DNA from 3 places in the Paenibacillus sp. ATY16 genome. Region 1 is predicted to be linked to each of the others. Evidence: riboswitches for the same ligand, from Rfam matches in the RefSeq annotation. Region 1 holds a riboswitch; each other region holds the start of a gene.
The links. A riboswitch is a leader RNA that binds a small molecule or an ion and turns the genes downstream of it on or off. The one in region 1 is predicted to bind cyclic di-AMP.
Positions count from the first base shown of each region.

Region 2: another riboswitch for cyclic di-AMP. It lies ahead of CFI03_RS25265 (C40 family peptidase); the one in region 1 lies ahead of CFI03_RS11440 (ubiquitin-like domain-containing protein).
Region 3: another riboswitch for cyclic di-AMP. It lies ahead of CFI03_RS19850 (KamA family radical SAM protein); the one in region 1 lies ahead of CFI03_RS11440 (ubiquitin-like domain-containing protein).

Region 1 covers NZ_NMOK02000020.1:7,575-14,408, reverse strand. The annotation lists gene rsmA (16S rRNA (adenine(1518)-N(6)/adenine(1519)-N(6))-dimethyltransferase RsmA) at 45-941, opposite strand; gene rnmV (ribonuclease M5) at 947-1,492, opposite strand; gene CFI03_RS11440 (ubiquitin-like domain-containing protein) at 1,648-2,781, opposite strand; cyclic di-AMP (ydaO/yuaA leader) riboswitch at 3,026-3,235, opposite strand; gene CFI03_RS11435 (TatD family hydrolase) at 3,419-4,192, opposite strand; gene CFI03_RS11430 (HD domain-containing protein) at 4,221-5,516, opposite strand; gene CFI03_RS11425 (AbrB/MazE/SpoVT family DNA-binding domain-containing protein) at 5,801-6,055, shown strand; gene rsmI (16S rRNA (cytidine(1402)-2'-O)-methyltransferase) at 6,178-6,834, opposite strand, start outside.
Region 2 covers NZ_NMOK02000047.1:21,754-28,587, forward strand. The annotation lists gene motA (flagellar motor stator protein MotA) at 1-749, opposite strand, end outside; gene CFI03_RS25245 (hypothetical protein) at 919-1,212, shown strand; gene CFI03_RS25250 (EAL domain-containing protein) at 1,237-2,475, shown strand; gene CFI03_RS25255 (GNAT family N-acetyltransferase) at 2,481-2,999, opposite strand; gene CFI03_RS25260 (MFS transporter) at 3,106-4,323, shown strand; gene CFI03_RS25265 (C40 family peptidase) at 4,438-4,905, opposite strand; cyclic di-AMP (ydaO/yuaA leader) riboswitch at 4,911-5,067, opposite strand; gene CFI03_RS25270 (hypothetical protein) at 5,378-6,199, opposite strand; gene CFI03_RS25275 (M1 family metallopeptidase) at 6,349-6,834, opposite strand, start outside.
Region 3 covers NZ_NMOK02000033.1:261,254-268,087, reverse strand. The annotation lists gene CFI03_RS19870 (YheC/YheD family endospore coat-associated protein) at 1-197, shown strand, start outside; gene CFI03_RS19865 (CapA family protein) at 211-1,278, shown strand; gene CFI03_RS19860 (C40 family peptidase) at 1,392-1,901, opposite strand; gene CFI03_RS19855 (alpha/beta hydrolase) at 2,202-3,308, opposite strand; gene CFI03_RS19850 (KamA family radical SAM protein) at 3,376-4,386, opposite strand; cyclic di-AMP (ydaO/yuaA leader) riboswitch at 4,569-4,707, opposite strand; gene CFI03_RS19845 (hypothetical protein) at 4,804-5,175, opposite strand; gene thiD (bifunctional hydroxymethylpyrimidine kinase/phosphomethylpyrimidine kinase) at 5,222-6,049, opposite strand; gene thiO (glycine oxidase ThiO) at 6,073-6,834, opposite strand, start outside.

The DNA.
Region 1 (6,834 bases):
CGCCGCCGGCTCAAACAAGGCTCGGCCGCTAACAGCAGGCCGAGCTAACCCCGCCAGCCCGCCGCCAGGAAGGCGCGGCTGATGCGGGCGAACTCGTCGAGGGACAAGGTCTCCCCTCGACGGCCAGGATCAATCTCGCAGCCGATAAGCAGCTGCGTCATTTCCTCGCGGCGTTCCTTGCCCACGAACGCCGTCAGATTGTTCGCCAGCGTTTTGCGGCGCTGGGCGAAGCTCGCCTGGACGATGCGGAAGAAATGCGCCTCGTCCTCCACATCCACCGGCGGCTTCTCGCGCACCGCCAGCTTGATGACAGCCGAGTCGACATTCGGCTGCGGAATAAATACCGTATGCGGCACGATGCAGACAAGCTGCGGCTCGCAGTAATACTGCACGGCTACGCTCAAGCTGCCGTACTCCTTGCCGCCCGGCTTCGCCGCCATCCGCTCCGCGACTTCCTTCTGAATCATGACGACGATGTTCTCGAGCGGCAGACGCTCTTCCAGCAGCTTCATCAGAATCGGAGTCGTCACGTAATACGGCAGGTTCGCCACGACGCTTACGCCAGTCACGTCAGCGAAACGCTCCTCGAACAGCTTTTTCAGGTCCAGCTTAAGCACGTCGCCGTGCACGACCTTCACATGCTCCTCGCCCGCCAGAATGTCGCCCAGAATCGGAATAAGCCGATTGTCGATCTCAATAGCCGTCACCGTGCCCGCCGCCGCAGCCAGATGCTGCGTGAGCGCGCCGATGCCCGGACCGATCTCAAGAGCGCCCTTCGTCTTGTCGAGTCCGGCCGCGCTTACGATCTTGTGTAAAATATTTTGATCAATCAAGAAGTTCTGGCCCAAGCTCTTCTTAAACGAGAAGCCATACTTCGCGATAATTTCCTTCGTGCGTTTCGGCGTTGCTACTTCAATCGCCTTCATATCGTTTCCGCTCATACCGTTCACTCCTGTCCCTGTTCCATCGTACGCAGAGCCTCCGCGAATTCTTCGCGGGAGATCCGGAAGCTTGTACACCGTTTGAAAAACTGCTTGCCGTTCGCATATCCGATCCCAAGCAGCTTGCCCATCCGAAGACGGCGGTTTGCCGCGTCCGGATGGACGATAAGACCCGCTTCCATCAGATCTTCCCAGGTAATGTCCCCTTCTCCCGCCGCCATCTCCGTCCGCAGCTCGGAGAGCGCCTGACGAATCGCTTCGGGGCTTGCGTTCTCGATTCCGATATCGCCTTTGTACATGGCCTTCTCCTGCGGCAGAAAAGCATGCTTGCAGCCCGGCACGCGCCGAGCGACAATTTTGCGAATTCTCTCGCCCGCATGATCGGGGTCCGTAAATATAATAACGCCTCTGCGTTCCATCGCCAGCTCGATCCGGCGAAGCACTTCCTCGCCAACCGCAGAACCGTTCGTTTCGATCGTATCCGCCTCAACGGCCCGCTTCACGGCTACCGTATCGTCTTTGCCTTCCACCACAATAATTTCCTTAATCACAAGCGAACATTCCTTTCCAAAGCAGCAACTTTCGCTCTTCTTTCACCGTCAATGATTATGCAGCCTGCTTAGCATCTCCATACACACAAAAAGAAGAGGCAGCGCCTCTTCTTATAATGGCATATTTAACAATGAAATACGATAGCGTGAAGCCATTAGCTCGCGGTTGGCTTGGTTGGTCCAAGCACGTATACGGTATACCCTTTTTTCCGGCCGAACTTATTGGCATAGCTTGTGCTGTCAAAGTAAACGTCGATCTTGTTGCCATTGATGGCGCTGCCCGTATCCTCCGCTCTGCGGAAGCCAATGCCTTCGATGTACACCCACCAGCCGATTGGAATAACATCCGGATCCACCGCGATCGTACGGCCTTCCTTCACCTTCGCGCCGGAAGCCGTAATGCCGTATCCCGGATGACTCTCATCCTTGCCCGTAGAAGCTACGCCTGCCGAATAGGCGGTTAAAGTGACATTCTTGAGAATCTTCTTTGCCTTAAACGTTACGCCGCTCTTTGTATAGGAGCCCGTGCTCGCAGCCGAGAGCGTATGTACGTCCTTCTTCGATCCGACCGCTACGACCTGACTGACCGTATGCTTCTGAACGACCTTGTCGACCAGCTTGGAGGAGACAAGAACACCGTTCTCGTACTTTTTCTCCACGCGCTCGATAACGACGCCATTCTTTCCGGATTGCACCAGCTTCTCCTTCCCTTTCTCGAGGGTAGGATCTTGTTTCTTTACGATCGAGAACGGCAAAGTCCGTTCATTCTCTGCTACCTTGGTATCGATGCGGGTAACGGTCACCGTCATTGCCTTCGAAATCTGAGTATCGAGAGACGGGATAACTTTATCTTGATCGCGGACAGGAATATTTAATTTCCCGATCGCCGCCTGTACTGTTTTCTCTGTCGTGTACACCGTCGATGTTTTGCCATCTGCCTTTACGGTAACCGGAACCGCGTACTTGATTTCGATGCGGTCTCCGTCTTTGATGGACGCATTCAGAGGATGAGATACCTCGTCATAGGGTCCAACCGTTATAGCTTGTTCATCCAGTAGGCGTTGCAGGACCCATTGTTTTGTTTTAACAACAGTTTCTTGTCCGTTCACTACTACGGATACGCTCTTATCAGCCGATCCGTACAACAACACCAAAAACATGAAAGTCATAGCGATTGAGATAATTGCACTCAGAACAATCAAACGCAAATTTTCATGCTTCCATCGCATTGCGAAAGTCATGCTGGATGATCGCTTCCCATGGGTCTCCTTAGCTTGGATCATGCCCACTTCTATCGGTCCTCCTTCATAGCCCCGCCGCCAAACTGTTACGCATGATACTATTGACGCGACTATTAAGTATATTGGCGTGACGAGCACGCTCCAGTGTTACGGCCTCCCACCTCCAAGATTTACCCTGTAAAGACTATTTCCGAAGTAGCAAAATCGAAAATAAAAAGAAGCCTTCGACAGAGGATCTGATCGTGGCTTCCTGGGTAATCAAACATTCAGGAAAAGGTGAATACACGAGGTTGATCGCTCTCTATAATCGCTTACGAGGTTAGCTGACGGGTTCGGGCGAGAGAGCTGCCCTATCCGCGGAACGAATGCTCATGGCAATCGCCGCAAAATTCACCCCTGAAGAATTCATACGCAGCACGATGCTTCAAGACGTCTTAATTATGCATCCGCTGTCGTTGGTTCCCCCGCTCTCCGGCTTTCGGAGATTAAGCGCAAACTGGAAATCCAATACAAAAGTTAAAGCTCTGAGAAAAATCATACATTCCTGACCACAGAATTGTAAAGATGCGTTAAAAGACGATTTTAACGAAATTTTAGGATTCTGAAGGCAAATATCGGCGATTCCAACAAGTAAAAAGAGTTTTATCGCCGCTATAGTCCTTATTTCAGCGGTTTTAATCCGTTTTTAAACAATACCAAAACATTTTTTACCGTTTGCGCTTGTAATAACTGCGATTTCTTCCTTGGATTTTCCTGTTATTTCCGCTGCAGCCTCTGCGACCAGGGACACATACGAGCTCTCATTTCTCTTCCCTCTAAATGGATGTGGAGACAAATAAGGGGAGTCCGTTTCGATAAGAAGACGGTCAAGCGGAACGTTCGCAAGCACCTCTTTTGGCACCCTTGCATTTTTGAAAGTGACGGGTCCGCCGAACGAAATATAGAAGTTCATATCGAGGCACATTTTTGCCGTTTCCCAGCTGCCGGAGTAGCAGTGCATAACCCCTCCGACTTCAGACGCTTTCTCTTCCCTCAGAATACGAACAATGTCCTCATGCGCATCCCGGTTATGGATGACAATCGGCTTACCCAGCTTCCTGGCTAGGCGAATTTGATCCCGGAATACCCGGTGCTGCACATCCTTCGGAGAGGTATCCCAGTGGTAATCAAGACCGATTTCCCCTATGGCTACAACCTTCGGATGGGCACAAAGCTGCTCGATCCATTCCAGATCCCCCGGCTCCATGAAAACGCTGTCCACCGGATGCCATCCAACTGCTGCGTAAATAAAATCGTATTTTTCCGCAAGCTCCATCGTCGTTGGAATTGTTTCGCGGTTGAAACCGATATTGATCATTAAATCGACACCGGCAGCACGCGCCCTTTCGATAACTTCGGCACGGTCGTTGTCGAATTGCGGAGAGTCCAGGTGGGTATGCGTGTCGAATAAAGATATCATCTTAGCTGCAAGCTCCTTCTATATAGAGTTAAATTTTGAATAATTCCCGGACAGCCGGGCTTAGCCGGTCAGCAGCGGCGAGCAGGGGCTCGATCGGGTAATAAATATGATACTGGCCTTGATGCAGTCCGCTGATGGATCGTACAATGTCGGATTTCACCGATATTTCGCTTAAGGTGTTATCTTCGTTAAGCAGCAAAATCGGCGCTTTATCCTCTTTCCCGCCTTTTTTCGCATCGGGGCGATAAATGTCGTAAGGCTGGTCAAACGGGAAATCGATTTCCATATGGTAGTCCGGGTTAAGACCGATCGCGATGAACTCCAGAGCCGCTTCTTCCAATAAAGAATCCCCCGGATCATCAAGCGTAATGTATTTGTAGAGCTGGCGATTGAGGAACCGGTCGCACAACCCGGCGAGCAATGCATCCTTCTCTTCGGTCCATAACGAGAAGATCGTCTGCATGTAGGCCTCGTCCAGCTTCAAATAATCCGGTACCGTAATGCTGCCGTCAAGCAGCTTGTTAATGGGTCCCGGCATCCACGAAAAGGTGTAGCCGCTGTCGTACAGCTCCTTGGCCCGGCGGGTGATCTGCCTGAGTATAATCTCCGAGCTCCGGGTAACCGGATGGAAATAAATTTGCCAATACATCTGGTAACGGGACATTAAGTAATGCTCGATGGCATGCATCCCGCTTTCCTTTACGACAATCTTGCCCTGAACGGGACGCAGGACGCGCAAAATCCGCTCCAGGTCGAAGTTGCCGTAGTTGACTCCCGTAAAATAAGCATCGCGCAGCAGATAGTCCATTCGGTCCGCATCCATCTGGCTGGAAATCAGGCTTACAACGATCGGGTTCGGGTACGTCTTACTGATTACCGAGGCTACCTTCTCCGGGAAATCCTCCGATACGCGGCGCAGCACGCGGTTAACTTCCGTATCCTCCAGCAAAATCGCACAGGTCCATTGCTCATGATGAGTGTCGAATACCTGCTCCAGCGAATGAGAAAAAGGCCCATGGCCAACGTCGTGCAGAAGCGCGGCGCAGAGAGCCAGCAATCTTTCCTCCGCCGGCCAACCCGGATACTCGTTACGCTCGAATTGAGAGATGATTTTCCTCGTTATTTCATAAACCCCTAAGGAGTGGGAGAATCGGCTGTGTTCTGCGCCATGAAACGTCAAATAAGAGGTTCCAAGCTGGCGAATTCGTCTAAGCCTCTGAAACTCCTTCGTGTTGATCAAATCCCACACCGTCTGATCCTGCACGTAAATATATTTGTGCACCGGATCCTTAAAAACCTTCTCTTCGGTCAGCTGCTGATTCACTCGCCCTTTCAACCCCTTTGTTCATGGTTTCGACACAAAACTCTGGTAGAATGTCGAATACTGTCGTAATATAGTTTCCAAATTGTCGAAGCTGTTGTATTCTATAGTAAGATTAATATGACCTTGCTATAGAGTCAAATTCCCGTAAATATAGGTCTAGTAAGCTCTATTAAAGACTTTCTCGGTTGACTATTATGGGAATCGTTGGTATTATAGTAGCCATAAAAAGAAAAACTATGTCGAATAGTGACGAAATGTAATTTCCTGAGAGGAGAAACAAAATCATGATGAAATCTACTGGTATTGTACGTAAAGTCGACGAATTGGGTCGTGTTGTTATTCCAATCGAATTGCGCCGTACCCTTGGTATTGGCGAGAAAGATGCTCTGGAGATCTATGTAGACGGCGAGCGTATTATGCTTAAGAAATACGAGCCTGCATGTATCTTCTGCGGCAATGCGGAAAACGTATCCTACTTCAAAGGCAAAATTGTTTGCCATATTTGTTTATCTGAGATGCCTTCTCCTGTGACAAAATAAGAAATATAGGTTATAATAGAAATACACCAACTTGTTAATTCTAACCTTTTTATACTCCTTGATGCCTTCCTGTGCTAGAACCCGGCCAGGAAGGTCTTTTTTTGCCCGAATAACGCAGTAATCTATCGATTAACTGCGTTATAGACTTCCCTCTTTGGCAGGCCACGGTCTTGGGCCGCTTTTTTAATGGCTTCTTTGCGGTCGATGCCTTCAGTCTCGTAATGGGCGACATGCTCTTCAAGCCCAAGTGTTGTCCACCAAATCTCTCCGTTATCTCCCGCATCCCCCGATCCTGCAGCTGCCCCTTCAATAATAAGGCAGTACTCTCCCAGGGGAGGATTCTCCTCAAGAAAAGCAAGACATTCCGATATGCTTCCGCGCGCAGCCTCTTCATGGCGCTTAGTAAGCTCCCTAACCATCGCAATCCGCCGATCGCCCCAGTGTTCCAGCATCGCGTCCAGCGTCTTTTTCAGGCGATGGGGAGATTCATACATCATAAGCGTCCCTTCTTGACGGGATAGACGGGTCAGCCATTCGGCAAGCGGCTTTTTATCCCTTGGGGGAAATCCCGTGAACATGAACCTGTCGGTCGGGAGTCCCGATATGATCAGCGCCGATAAGGCCGCATTCGCTCCCGGTATTGGCACTACCTTTATACCCGCTTCCACGGCATCTTTAACAAGGTCAGCCCCTGGATCACTGACGGCAGGCAAGCCTGCATCGCTGACAAGCGCAATAGACTGTCCTTCTATTAATAGACGGATAAGCTCGCTTCCGCT
Region 2 (6,834 bases), on a different contig from region 1:
TCCGTTGGGGTGAGGAATACAGACAGCTTCTGGTTAATCGCGATCGTGGATACGCCGGATTGAATCGACAGCAGGCCTTCTACCATCATCAGGCGAAGCTGCACTTCTTTCTTGGACAAACGCTTCAGTTTATTCGCAAGCGGATGCCACAGGACGTAACCGGTAAAGATACCGAGCAGGGTTGCGATAAAGGCGCCGGCAATGGAGTGGGCAAGAGTTTCCATATCGTCCATGTGGCCAAGCGCGCCGATCAGACCAACTACGGCACCGAGTACGCCAAGCGTTGGAGCGTAAGTACCGGCCTGCGTGAAGATCAAGGCACCGGCTTTATGGCGGTCTTCCGTTGCGGAAATATCCTCGAGCAGGACATCACGGACGAAATCCTGGTCATTCCCGTCAATAATCATGCGCATGCCGTTGCGGAGGAAAGTATCTTCAATATCCTCGACCTTGGCTTCCAGGGCAAGAAGACCTTCGCGGCGGGTAATCGAAGCCCATTCCATAAAGCTCTCGATCAGCTGCTCGCGGGGCATCAGCGGTTGTTCCTTGAAGGCGATCTTGAACAGCTTGCCGACCTTGGAAAGCTCCGACATCGGGAAGGCGATCATAACCGAAGCGATGGTCCCGAGGACGATAATCATATAAGCGGCGGGATTTAACAGATTGCTAAGAGCGGCACCCTTCAGCGTCATACCGACCAGTACCGCTACGAGTCCTAATATAATACCGATAATTGTAGAATTTTTCATCATGCACCCCGTCCAGTACGTTTTCGACAAATCTCTAGTACTTATATCGACAAGTTATCGTACGGAAATTAGACTTTCAGAAATGATTTAAGAGAGAGAGCGTTAATTTTCGTGAAAATGCGGTAAAATGAGTATAGAAGATAATTATGGTAAAGGTGGTTGACCTATAGTGGGAGTTAGACATGCAAGAGAGTATGCAGATATATTGAAAGAACTGACGGAAGCGGTTAGCGAAGTAGAAGGAAGCTACACGTTTTTCGAGATGGAAGAGGAAGAGTGGGCGGCGCTTGGGGCGGACGACCGGCATGAAGTTATGGAGGCGCTTGCCGACGATGTGTTCTTCGGGCTTGGCGAGCAGCCGGTAATCGAGGTAGGCAAAGGATCGATTACGTACCATCCGAAGCATCATGTCATTGAAGTGTCGCATGGAGACAACGTGACCCGGATGATTCGGTTGACATAAAGGCAACAAAGGGAGAGCGTGAGCGTGACGAACGATTGCTTATCAAATACGACGTTACCGCAGACGCTGCAGCTGGATGGCGAGCAGCTGTCTGCTTTCTATCAGCCGATCATTGCTCTTGATACGAGAAAAGTGGTTGGTTACGAGGTGCTGGGGAGAGCCTGCAAGGACGATGCCGTCCGCAGTCTGGGGCCGTTTTTCTGCGACGCCTCCGTACCTGTCGAAGATCATATCGCGGTTGACCGGATTTTGCGTGAACAGGCTTTTCGGAAAATAGGCGAAATTCCGCAGCCTCCGATGCTGTTTATTAATTTGAAGCCGAACTGGATGCACCGGGGCGTGCAGTCTGGGGAGATTTACACCTTATCTCTGCTGGATAAATATCGGATTGATCCCCGCAGAGTCGTGATAGAGATTACGGAAGAAAGCTTTAACGGCGAGATCGAGGAGCTACGAGAAATTATCGATTTATACCGCTCCAAGGGCTGTCTGATTGCGATTGACGATGTTGGCAGCGGCTTTAGCGGGATGGACCGGATTGCCCTGATTCAGCCGAACATTCTGAAAATCGACATTCATATGCTGAAACGGAGTGCGAGTCACGACGGCTATCTGGGTACGCTTCGTTCCCTCTCCGCGCTGGCTGACCAGCTTGGGGCTTCGCTGCTTGCCGAAGGCGTGGAGACCAAGCAGGATTTGGCGAGAGCGATCCAAGCGGGAGTCCGGTACGTACAGGGCTTTCTGTTCGCGAAGGCCGAGCCGGAGTTCGACGAGCCGTCCCGTTTTTCGGCCCTGCTGGAAGAAGAACTGGAGGCGCACCGGCAGCTGCAGCTCTATTCGGAGAACTACTGGAGCTATTTGTCGGACAGGCTGTCCGGCAAGATCGACCGGATTGGTCATCTGGAGGAGCTGGAGGACGAAGATAATGAATGGATCGTCCGGCTGCTGCAGGAGTTGGAGAACAACAGCATCCGAGTCTATCTTTGCAGCGAAGACGGCATTCAGATCTCCTCCAACTATTCGAGAAGAGAAGACGGAAGCTGGCGGCGGGAGGACGAATACTGCGGGGCCAACTGGAGCTGGCGGCCGTATTTTGTTCCGAATGTCGTGCAATTAAACGAGAACCGCCGCTCCATGGTTTCCCGCGCCTATACCGATCTGGATTCAAGGGCATGGATTCGGACGGTATCGGTGCTGGTGAAGCCCGGCATTATTTTGTTCGTTGATATGAAAGATCCCGAGCCTGATTATTACCGGCTATAGGGATATTAAAGAGTAGACTGGTACACCATACAATGGAACTCGGCTGGCCCTTGCGGCGTTGGCCTTACATACGTATCTTCAATGGCAAAGCCGGCCCGTTCGTAAGCGCGAATGGCCCGCGTGTTCCAGGTCAGCACCTCTAGGTCAATGCTGTTCTGAGGGGCTCGGCGAAGAGCTTCGCGGATCAGCAGCCGCAGAAAGCCGGGGCCGATGCCTCTTCCGCATAAAGCGGGATGAAGGCCGAGACCTAGGCGGGTAACGCCAACAATGGGAAAGAATTGGGCAAACCCGATCAGTTCCCGGTCGCGATTCACGACAGCCGCATATTGCATGCGTCGCAGGACGGGGTCGCCGAATTCGATCTCGTCCTTTTGCATCGTATCCCATGCCGGCCAATGGTAAAGATCGTAAGGCGATTCGTATTGCCATTCGCAGATTTGCCGAGCATGATCGATTTCCATCGGCTGGATAGTCATGTCCTCCAGTGATGGTTTATAATGTACCTCATCAGTAAAATTAGTCATGGATCTACCCTCATTAATAAGAATCTATAAGTTTCTTTCCATTATAACATTTCGGTAATCGACTTCATGAGGATTTGGCGAAGGACAACGAAGGAGAACTTTTACGATGCGGAAATTAATAGCGCTTGGCTGTTTGTCTTATCTCGTAATTGGATTAGCTCATGTTGTGGGCGGGTCGGTAATGGAGCAGATGCTCGATAAATACGGTTTGTCTTATGACGACGGCGGGCAATGGATGATGAATCAGTTTTTTGGTTTTTTGGTGGGCGTATTGCTGTCCCCGTTTATTACGTCCAAGCTGGGCAAAAGAGGGGGAGTGCTTCTCTCGCTTGGTCTCCTGACGCTTGGCGAAGCGGCTTACAGCCTTACTCCCCACTCCTGGGGACTGATGCTGTTCATCGCCTTGTTTGCCGGGTTCGGCTTTGGCATGACGGAATCCGTCATTGGAGCCATGGTCATTGATCTGGCGGAAGAAAGCGGCAAGGCCAATGCGATGACGAAGCTGGAAACGTTCTTTGGAATCGGCGCTTTCCTGATGCCAACGATGGCAAGCATATTGATCCGATACGATGTATGGCAATTATCTTTCCCGATACTCTCGGCACTAGCCGGCATTACCTTTATCTTATGGATGACGATCTCGTTTGGGCCAATCGACGATAAGATCGGTTTTCATGCCAGAGGGAAGAAGGCGTCGGCGGAGCGGGAAGCTGGCGAACTGCGTCCAAAAGGGTGGTTCGGTTATAAGAGAGCTTCGATTCCGTTCCTGCTGCTGTCGGCGTTATTTTTCGTCCTCTATGTTGGCGTGGAAATGAGCTTCTCCAATTATCTGCCTTCCATTATGATCGAACGCTCCGGCATGTCGGAGGCGAATGCCCCTTCCTCGCTTAGCCTGTTCTGGGGCACGATGATCCTGGGGCGTCTGTTCGCCGGACGGCTGGCGGATCGTGTCGGATACATCCGCTATCTGTTTGTTGCGATTGCCGGAGCCTGCGTCGTTATTCTTGCGATGGGGGCCGTTGGGCAGTTAAGCGGCATGATGGTTCTTGTCGGACTAAGCGGATTGTTCTTCTCCGGCGTATTCGGGATTGCTCTCGTATTCGCGAACGGATTAATTCCGGGGATGACCGAGCGGACAACCAGTCTGCTTGTCGCTTGCGGAGGCGTAGGCGGGGCGATCTTCCCGAAATTAACGGGATGGATGATGGACAACTATGGTGCGGACCGCACGGTCTGGATTCTTGGAGCTTTTCTAATTGCGATGTTTGTCGTATTGCTTGCGATGCTGGCGCTCGGCCGGAAGCAGCAGACGGCAGCTGCCTGAATAGAGTAGCGGGAAACAATAAAGCCGCATGCGGTTTGTCCGGTGGGACAAGCTGCATGCGGCTTTATTGTAGGAATCCTGCCAATCCGCCCCGATGGAAGCGGCTGCTTGATTCTATTGTTCGTCGGCATATTTATCAAAAGTGCTAGGGTCCATGACACGTCGAGCAGTCACATACCGGTTGACATAATAAGAGTCACTAAGGTTGCTTATCGTAACGCCCTTGCTGGACGATGCATGAGCAAACTTGCCGTCTCCTACATAAATGCCGACATGAGATACACCACGACCGTTCGTGTTGAAGAACACGAGATCTCCGGCCACTAGATCGCTTTTTGCGATCTTCTTACCTGTTTCAGATTGCGAAGTGGAAGTACGAGGAAGATCGATGCCCATTTTGTCGAAAACGTAAGAAGTAAATCCGGAGCAATCGAATCCTTTCGTGGATGTTCCACCTGCAACGTACGGCGTGCCAATCAAGTTGCTGACAATGCCGTCCATTTTGGAGTCTGCGAAAACGCTTCCAGCCTGAAAAGCCAGCATTAGCGCAAGTCCAAGGAGTAGTGCTGTAACCTTTTTCAAAGCGGTAAAGCTCCTTCCAATGCCGACGAGGTTAGCTGTGGGGTTCGGTTGAAGGATCCCTATGACTTCTCGGGCGCCGATAGAATCATTCGGACGTCGAAGTCAATTCACCCAGAGGTGGTTCCCCCGTTTCCAGTACAAGGAATTAGGCAGTTTGTTTTATGTACTTGGTAACTATTCGGTAATTTTCGTTTATCTCCTCCTCTATACGGCAATTTCTAATAATTCTCATGCAACCTTTTGACTAATGGAAGCGGAAAAGCTTGTATCCTGCGGTTAATAGTCTTCATGTAGGGCGCGCAGACTAGCAGAGAAGCCCTATAAAGATTTACTAACTCTTTACTATGTGGTTTTGCTAGCCGATATGTTGATTTATTTGGAGAATGGCGGACAAGCGAGCCCGAAAAAACGCGAAAAACCCGCGCTGCGACTAGGTCGCAGGGCGGGCTGCTTCTATAATTATGAGAGAATTTTAAACTTCCTTTGATCTTAAAATGTCGTATTGGGAGGCTAGAGTCCATACTTTCATAAGGGTACGGACAAGATGATAGCCTTGGTGGACAAGAAGGGCGATAAAGCCGGCCCATACGAGGGAGAAGCCGCTGACAAACAATCCGATTCCCGAGCCGATCGCCCACATGAGAAGCGATAACCCGGCAAAAGGCAGAAGATGCTTGACTGCTGTGCCAAGAGATTGGAAAATGCCGCCGGTCTTGCCGCTCGTTGCCCCGAGCTGCATGGCCAGGAACAGCAGATGGAGCAGGATGCCCCATAACAGCCAGCCACCTACGGCAGGAAGGGTCTGCTGCAGCAAGGCTCCGATCGAGCGGCTGTGAAGCAGCGCTTCAAGCCCCTTTGGCGCCAGCCACCATGCGGGAGCGAGAGCAAGAATCGTCTCGATCCAGTAGAGAAGGGTAACCGGCTTCCATGCCCGGCGGATACCTTGCAGGAACTGCGTTCCTCCCGCATCGGTCGCATGCTGCAGGGAGTAGAGGAGCCCCGCGTTAAACAGCGGAGAGAGCAGCATTCTTGCGGCGAATAAGCCGCCAAGCAGCCACAGGTACGGAGTAAGCAGGTCCGTCTTCATAATCTGGAACTGCGCTTCGCTCAAAAATAGCTGGACGGCCGCTTTGGACGGGGAGTGATCCGGGAACCGCCGCAGCAGCGGCGCAACTACCGAATCGATAAACCGGTACAGGAAGAATCCCCATAGCAGCTGGTACAGGAATAGCAGAATAACGATATAGAAGTGCTTGATCGTAAGCCGCCAGCCTTGCCTCATATGATTTTTCATGGCTAATCCTCCTAAAATTGCGAAGCAATTCTTAGCTACCACATAAGAATGTATAAGTTTCGAGCAAGCCGGGAGAACAAATTCTTATTGCGATAAAACCTAGCTCTAGACGCGGTCGCTCTTCTTCGAATTCTTCGATAGAGGTTTTCTCACCAGCCCAGTAATCCGAGCAGACCTTGAATGACGTTGGAAGCCCCAAGACTCCAACGGGTACGCGTGACCTCGGATAAGTCGGCCTTCATATAGTCGTTGATATGCTTATTGTCGAGCACGTTTGTATGCTGCGGATCGACAGCTACCCATTCTAGCGGGGAGCTATGGACAACTTTGTACTGAACTTGAGCCTCCGTCGGATCCCAGGACTTCGGAACAATGGTGCCGTCCTTGAACTTCAGGACAACCGGAACCGTACCGTTATAGCCGCCGTTGCGCTGAAGAGAGATAACCGATTCATACATCCGCGCTCCATCCTGCTCGACAGGATGGACAGTAATGGACTCTACGGATACGTCCGCCATCTGATTGCCGTAGACATATTGGTCGAAGTAATTGGTCCACTTTTGTTTGGTAACCTGCTCGACAACGCGCTGGAAGTCGGTGGTGGTTGGATGCTTGAACTTATATTTCTGGAAGTA
Region 3 (6,834 bases), on a different contig from region 1:
AAAAATCGTATGGCGCCCGCCTTTGCGAGCTTGGCATTGACCTCGCGGTTGATGTCCACGGCAAGCTGTGGCTGCTTGAAATCAACATCAAGCCGGGAAAAAAAATTATGCGGCAGCTGTATGGACTCAAAGCTTGGGAGCAATGCCTGCATACGCATTTTCAATATGCCCGCAGCCTGCTGTCAAAAACCCAATAAACGGAGATGAATCATGAGTACGGAAATAACGATAGCCGCAGTCGGGGATTTCCTGATGAAGACGCGTATTATTAACTCCTGCAAAGGAGAAAAAGGCTATTCCTTCGACCATCTGTTCGAACCGATCGCCCCTTATCTGCGCAATGCGGATCTGACCATCGGCAACCTGGAAACCGTATTTGCGGGTAAAACCTCCGAGGACGCTTACAGTGTGGTGAAACGCCATCCGCGTACGAACTGGCCTATGTTCAACTGCCCGGACGCTTTTGCCGATACCTTAAAAAATCTTGGTTTTGACTTTGTCTCGACAGCCAACAATCATTGCATGGACAACGGCATTAACGGTCTGAAGCGTACGCTCAGAATTTTGGATGCCAAGGGGATTGCCCATACCGGAACTTACCGGACGCAGAATGAATCGCAAAGTCTAGTCGTGAAAGAAGTCAAAGGCATCAAGATCGGCTTCCTTGCTTATACGAAAACCACGAATAAAATACCGGTTCCCTCGGACCATAAATGGGCGGTTGACCTGATCAATCCGGCCAAAATGGTCTCCGACCTGAAACGGCTGAAAGCCAAAAACGTCGATCTGACTATCGTATGCCTGCATATGGGCAGAGAATACTCGAATTACCCGGTGCAAAAGCAAAAGGATATGGTGCAATTATTATTCAAAAACGGCGCTGACATTATACTCGGAGCCCACTCGCATACCATTCAGCCAGCCGTCTTCTACAAAAGCGGATCGGGTATCCGCAGATTCGCCATTTATTCCCTCGGCAATATCATTTCGACCCGCCTCTATTACAACGACCATACCTTAACCGGACTCATTACTCAGCTCCAGGTGCGCAAGCTTGAAGATGGCACCATTCGCATTAAGAAGGTCGACTTTATTCCAACCTGGACGCGGATCAGCAAAACGGGAGGCCGAAGCGCCTTTAAGGTCTTCCCGCTTACCGCCCATTTAAAAAAGCTCGACCCGTCCAGCGCCGAAGCCGTCCGCATGAAAAAGATGATCCAGCATGTCCGCCAGCATATCGTAAAGGATCCCGACTCCGTCAACGCGGAAATCATCTAACCGCAAAAAAAATGCCGTACGGATCACTCCGTACGGCATTTCCCTGTTCCTTTAAGCAATTAAAAGGAATATTCGATTGCGCAGTGTAAGCGTTAACTCACCTAATCAGCAATCTAGTTAATCACGCGACGTCCCACGATGAAACGCTGTTTATAGTAGCTATCGTTAACGTTCGATACGATAACGTCCTTCGAAGGGCTTGCGTTATGAATCATTTTGCCGTTGCCGATGTAGATGCCGACATGGCCTACGTCTTTATGATTTTTCGAGCCGCTGTTCCAGAAGAACAGAAGATCGCCTTTTTTGAAGTTGCCGTAGCCTACTTTTTTACCTACTTTAGCTTGATCATCATCATCACGGTTAACCAGAGTAACGCCAACATTAGCAAGTTTATATACAAGCGCTGTGAAGCCGGAGCAATCCGTAGCGTAAGGGGCTTTTTTCTCTTGACGGTTCTGCCAGCTTACATAGTTCACTTTGCCTTTCAGGTTCAATGCGGTGGAAACAATCTTGTTCCTCTTTGCATCCGCAGACATGGCCGCATCCGCGGTTGTGTGCAACAGGGCCGTTACCGGCAAGGCGATAGCTACCAGCAGCATAGCAATTTTAGTCATGAATTTCATTTCAATACTCACTCCCTAACTTGTTGATAGGGCTATTATAAATTGGCTCAGAACCCCAAGGACACCCGCAAAAATTGGCAACGAGCGGTAAATGAAAGCGTTAAGAATGCTGTAATCTAGGCGTTTCTTGGGTCTTAACCACTTTCTGAGAATGGATGAGTCTTTGATGAGTATTTTCTTACTTGTTGCGTCCTATCAACTATGCTATAATCCTGATTTTTCATATTTCGTGTGCGAAATAACGCAAAAAGCCCGTTCTTCCATCAAGGAAGAACGGGCTTGGAAAAATGATCTCTTCTATTATAGTGCTTTCAAAGCATTTGCAATTTCGATACATAAATCCTCGGCCTGCGGCACAAAGCCCAGTCGGTCAATAAAAGCATGCGTACATCCCTTGTACCGGATCGTCTTGACCGGTACGCCGGCTGCCGCAAGCTGCCTGCTGTATACTTCGGACTGAATGCGCAGCCCGTCAAATTCAGCTCCTACGCACAACGTACGCGGTAATCCAGCGCTGTCAGCCAGAAGCGGACTGACATAAGGATTACGGACCTCCTCCTCATGCGGCAAATAAAGCTCCCAAGCCTTTCTGCCTTCCGGGTCGGCCTCGGTCGGCCGTCCAATCCCCAGCATCGGATCTATCATCGCCCTCTGCTCATCCGACATCTCGAATTGGGACAGCTCCCACTGATAACCGTTCACCCCGTTAAGGAAGGTCACGCACGGATAAATGAGCACCTGCTGAGCTACCATGCGAGTACCCAGATCCCGGTCCTTGGTTGCTACGGCGGCCGACAGATTGCCGCCGGCACTGTCGCCGCCTACCGCAATCCGGTTCCGGTCGATGCCGTATTCCTCGGCATGCTCGTAAATATATTGAACGGCATGAAAGCAATCGTTAAATCCGTTAGGGAACTTACGCTCCGGAGCCAAGGAATAATCAATATTAAAAACTACGGCATCGGCCAGCTCGGCAATCAGCCGGCAAGGGTTCTCCACCGCAAACACGGTACCGCCGATCCAGCCGCCGCCGTGAATATAAATGAGACAAGGTTTATTAGGCTTCCGCATCGATTTGCGCGGATAATACCGCCATAGGCCAACCTCATTGTCGCCAAGCTTTACGCGTTCGTATCCGGTGTAAATCTCCACCGTATTCAAATTACGGTTCGGAAATCCCATGGAATCGCGTATAAGCCGAAGCTGCTCCTCCGGCGACGGAGGCTGGGCTGGGGCAGCCTTTTGTTCCCCCGCCCATTTCCTAATAATCTGAAGCTCGTAGGGATCCAGATAACCGGCCCTTGTCTCTTCCGGATTAACCTTTACAATAACCTGCGTGCCGTTCAAGTTTGCTTCTTCCTGCTGAGCCTGCAGGGCGTTCACGATTTCCTGGCCGTATACTCTCATTGATAGAAGCCTCCCGGGATGTGAAATACGATCCCTTCTTACTTCTCCTTTTGCTTATGAACATCCTTTATTTATTCTTGGCAGGCTGACCGGACGGCAGATAGACCATATGATCATCGTGCTCCGACAAATCCTCCAGCCAAGATGCTTCAGGAGGACAATCCAGCATGATAAAACGGCCTTTTCCTTCTTCTTGATAGTGATGGTATTTCACGTAGGCTTTGCCGCCCTCTATATCCAGCAATTCAACCTTGCCATAATCATGGGCCATCAGAAGCCGGATCCGCTTCCCAAGCTCCGCGGTTAGTTCTTTTGCTTGCTGAACGATGGAGAACTGCGTTTGCAGGGATAGACTAGACTCGGGATAAGAAGGATTGGGACGGTTAATGATAAAGGAATAGGGCGAAACCCCAGCCTGGGACAGCTGATCGATCAGCTTGCCTAACAGAAGAGGATCATTGTTAACGCCCTTGACAATAGGGGTTTGATTAAGAACGATTACGCCCGCCTGGTGAAGGGCATTAAAGGCTTTCTTCGCTTCGGCCGTTACTTCCCTCGGATGGTTAATCGTGGTCATTAAATAGATGCGTTTCTCCGGACTCGAGAACCGGCTTAACATCTCTAACAGTTCATGGTCCTCGTAAATCCTCATCGGATTATGAACCGGCATTCTGGAATCCAGCCTAATCGTGCCGATATGCTCGATATTCCGCAGCTGCTCGATTATTCGGGTCAGCTTGGAAATACCTAACATCAGACTATCGCCCGTCAGCACAACCTTATGAATTTCGTTATGTTCGGCGATGTACGCAATTCCTTCCGCTGCCTGGGACACGGGAAGAAGAACCATCGACTGATAAATGTGCTTGCAGCCGGCAGCTTCCCAAGAAAACTCCTGAAGCCCGTGAGGGGCTTCCCCCGCAGCCGCAATCAGATGCTTGCGGATCGGATCCTTCGGATCATCCCAGTCAATCAGGTTTAAGTAATAATCATTGACGCGAAAATGCTTCTTAAGCCGTTCTCTTTCCGCCTCCGACAGACCTGCCGATCTACCGTTATCGGCCATTGGTTGTACCATTTCGCATCCCTCCAAAAGGTTATTAAAAGCATCACCTATGCCGGGAAGTCCATCCCACCTCCACGAAAAATGAAAAAAAAGACCCCCGCAGCACAGAGCATGGATATGGTCTGTGCGCAATTTGGGCCTTTAAAACAGAAAAAGACCCAGCAAGGGTCTATCGTTTGCAATGTTATTCGCAAAAGACCCATCTCAAAGCTGACGAGGTTAGCTGACGGACTCGGGATAGATGGTTCCCTACAGCCGATAACCGGCTGATTCGCCCCAAAAGATTGGTTTCCCCGCTTCTCGGCAACGCCGAGAACTAAGCTTATTATAATTATCTCACAATTCGTAATATTGTCAACAATTAATCAATAAAAATCCCCGCCCAATTTCCCGAGGAAGATTGGGCGGGGTTATGTTAAATCTCTGCGGTCATTTCTTATCCACTTGAAGAAGAAATAAGTGCTTAACCGAAAACGTATCCTTGATGGTATCCTCCGAAATAACGTTCAGCTTGATGAGACCGGCGATTTTGGAGGTATCGGGCTTCGAGAGCAGCCGCCATACATCGGGATCGGGAAGAGCAGCATACAGCTTGCTCTCATCGAATTCCTTGCGCTCCTGGGAAACAATCTTCACCTTGTAGCTGCCTACTTCCAGTTCGGAGAGGTCCAGCTCGGCGCAATGCTGTATAATTTCACCGCGCAGCTCGGATAATTCCTGCTCGATTTCCTTCTGCTTTTGCTTAAGCTGATAATAACGCCTGACTTTGTTATCCTCCACCTTATTCACGCTCCTCTTCATCATATGTATGACGGGGAGCGCGGAATTAGGACTGGATCTTGTCCCGCTATTTAGGGACTAATCCTCTCTTTCGATAGGCCCAATGATTCGTTGGGCCATGTCCGCCGCCGACGGTAATGCCGTCTTCAATGGCGGCTTGTATATAGGCTTTTGCCTGGCGTACGGCTTCCTCGATATCAAGCCCTTGAGCAAGGCCTGCAGTGAGCGCAGCCGAATACGTACAACCGGTGCCATGGGTGCGGGCCGTTTCGATCCGTCTGCCTGCCAGCTCGCTGTAGCCGCTGCCGTCGAAGAGCAGATCCACCGCTTCGGTTCCCGCTTCATGCCCGCCCTTGATCAGGACATAACGGGCGCCAAGGCTGGACAGCTTTTTCGCCGCTTCAAGCTTGTCGGCCTTGTTGCGCACGGCCATACCGGTCAGATGCTCGGCTTCCGGAATGTTTGGCGTTACGATCATCGTCAGAGGCAGCAGCTTGCGGGTTAAAGCCCGCACGGCCTCTACCTGAAGGAGCGACGCGCCGCCTTTTGCGATCATAACCGGATCGACCACAACCTTCTTCCAGCCGAAGAAAGCAATCGCCTCGGCTACTTCCTCGATAATCTCGGCACTAAACAACATGCCGGTCTTTAAAGCGTCAACGCCGATATCGCTGCCGACGGAGTGAATCTGGGCCTTTACCGCTTCCTTGGTGAGCGGGAATACGCCTTGCACGCCAAGCGTATTTTGCGCTGTAATCGCCGTTAAAGCAGACATCCCGTAAGCGCCAAGCTCCTGGAACGTTTTTAAATCCGCCTGAATGCCTGCTCCGCCGCCGCTGTCCGAGCCGGCAATCGTCAAAGCCCGGGCTACATTGCCGTTTATGGATTCCGCCATTTGTATTTCACCCCGTTTATCGTTTAGTAGGAAAACCGTTCCGGCGCAAACGCCGGCAGCCTGCTGCCGTTATCGATATAATCGGCCACAACTCGTGCCGTTACCGGACTTAGAAGAATGCCGTTGCGGTAATGGCCCGCCGCCATAATGACGCGGCCGCCCGATTCCTCTAGCGGTCCAAGCAAAGGGAAACCGTCCTGCGTGGATGGCCGGAGGCCTGCCCAGCGGTGGAACGGCTCCCGCTCCTCCAGAAACGGAAACGCCTGCTTGTTCCATTTGCGCAGCCGCTCGATTCCACGCTCCGTAACGGTTGTATCAAAGCCCGCCACATCCTCGGAAGCTCCGCATACGAGCGTACCGTTTTCTTTTGCAACCAAATAGCCCTGATTGCAGAACACCATGTGCTGGACCGGTTTTACTTCCGCTTCATAAGCGCATATCTGACCGCGGATCGGGTACACCGGAATACGGATGCCGAATACCTCCTCAAGCTCCTGTGCCCAGGCGCCGGAGCAGACGATCAGCCGATCCCCGGTAAAGCTCCAGCCGGTCTCGGAGGTAACAACGACATCGTCGCGCCACTTATCGACGGTTACCGAGCCTAGCTGCTCGAAGATTCGAACGCCGGTCAGCCGGCATGCCTGCTCAAGCGCCAACACGTAATCCGGCGCGTACACATGGCTTTCCTCCGGCGTGTAGAGAGCGGCCTTCACCTCGCGGGACAACATCGGCTCCTGTCGGAACAGTTCATCCCCTTCCAGCACAATACCGCTTGATCCATGCTC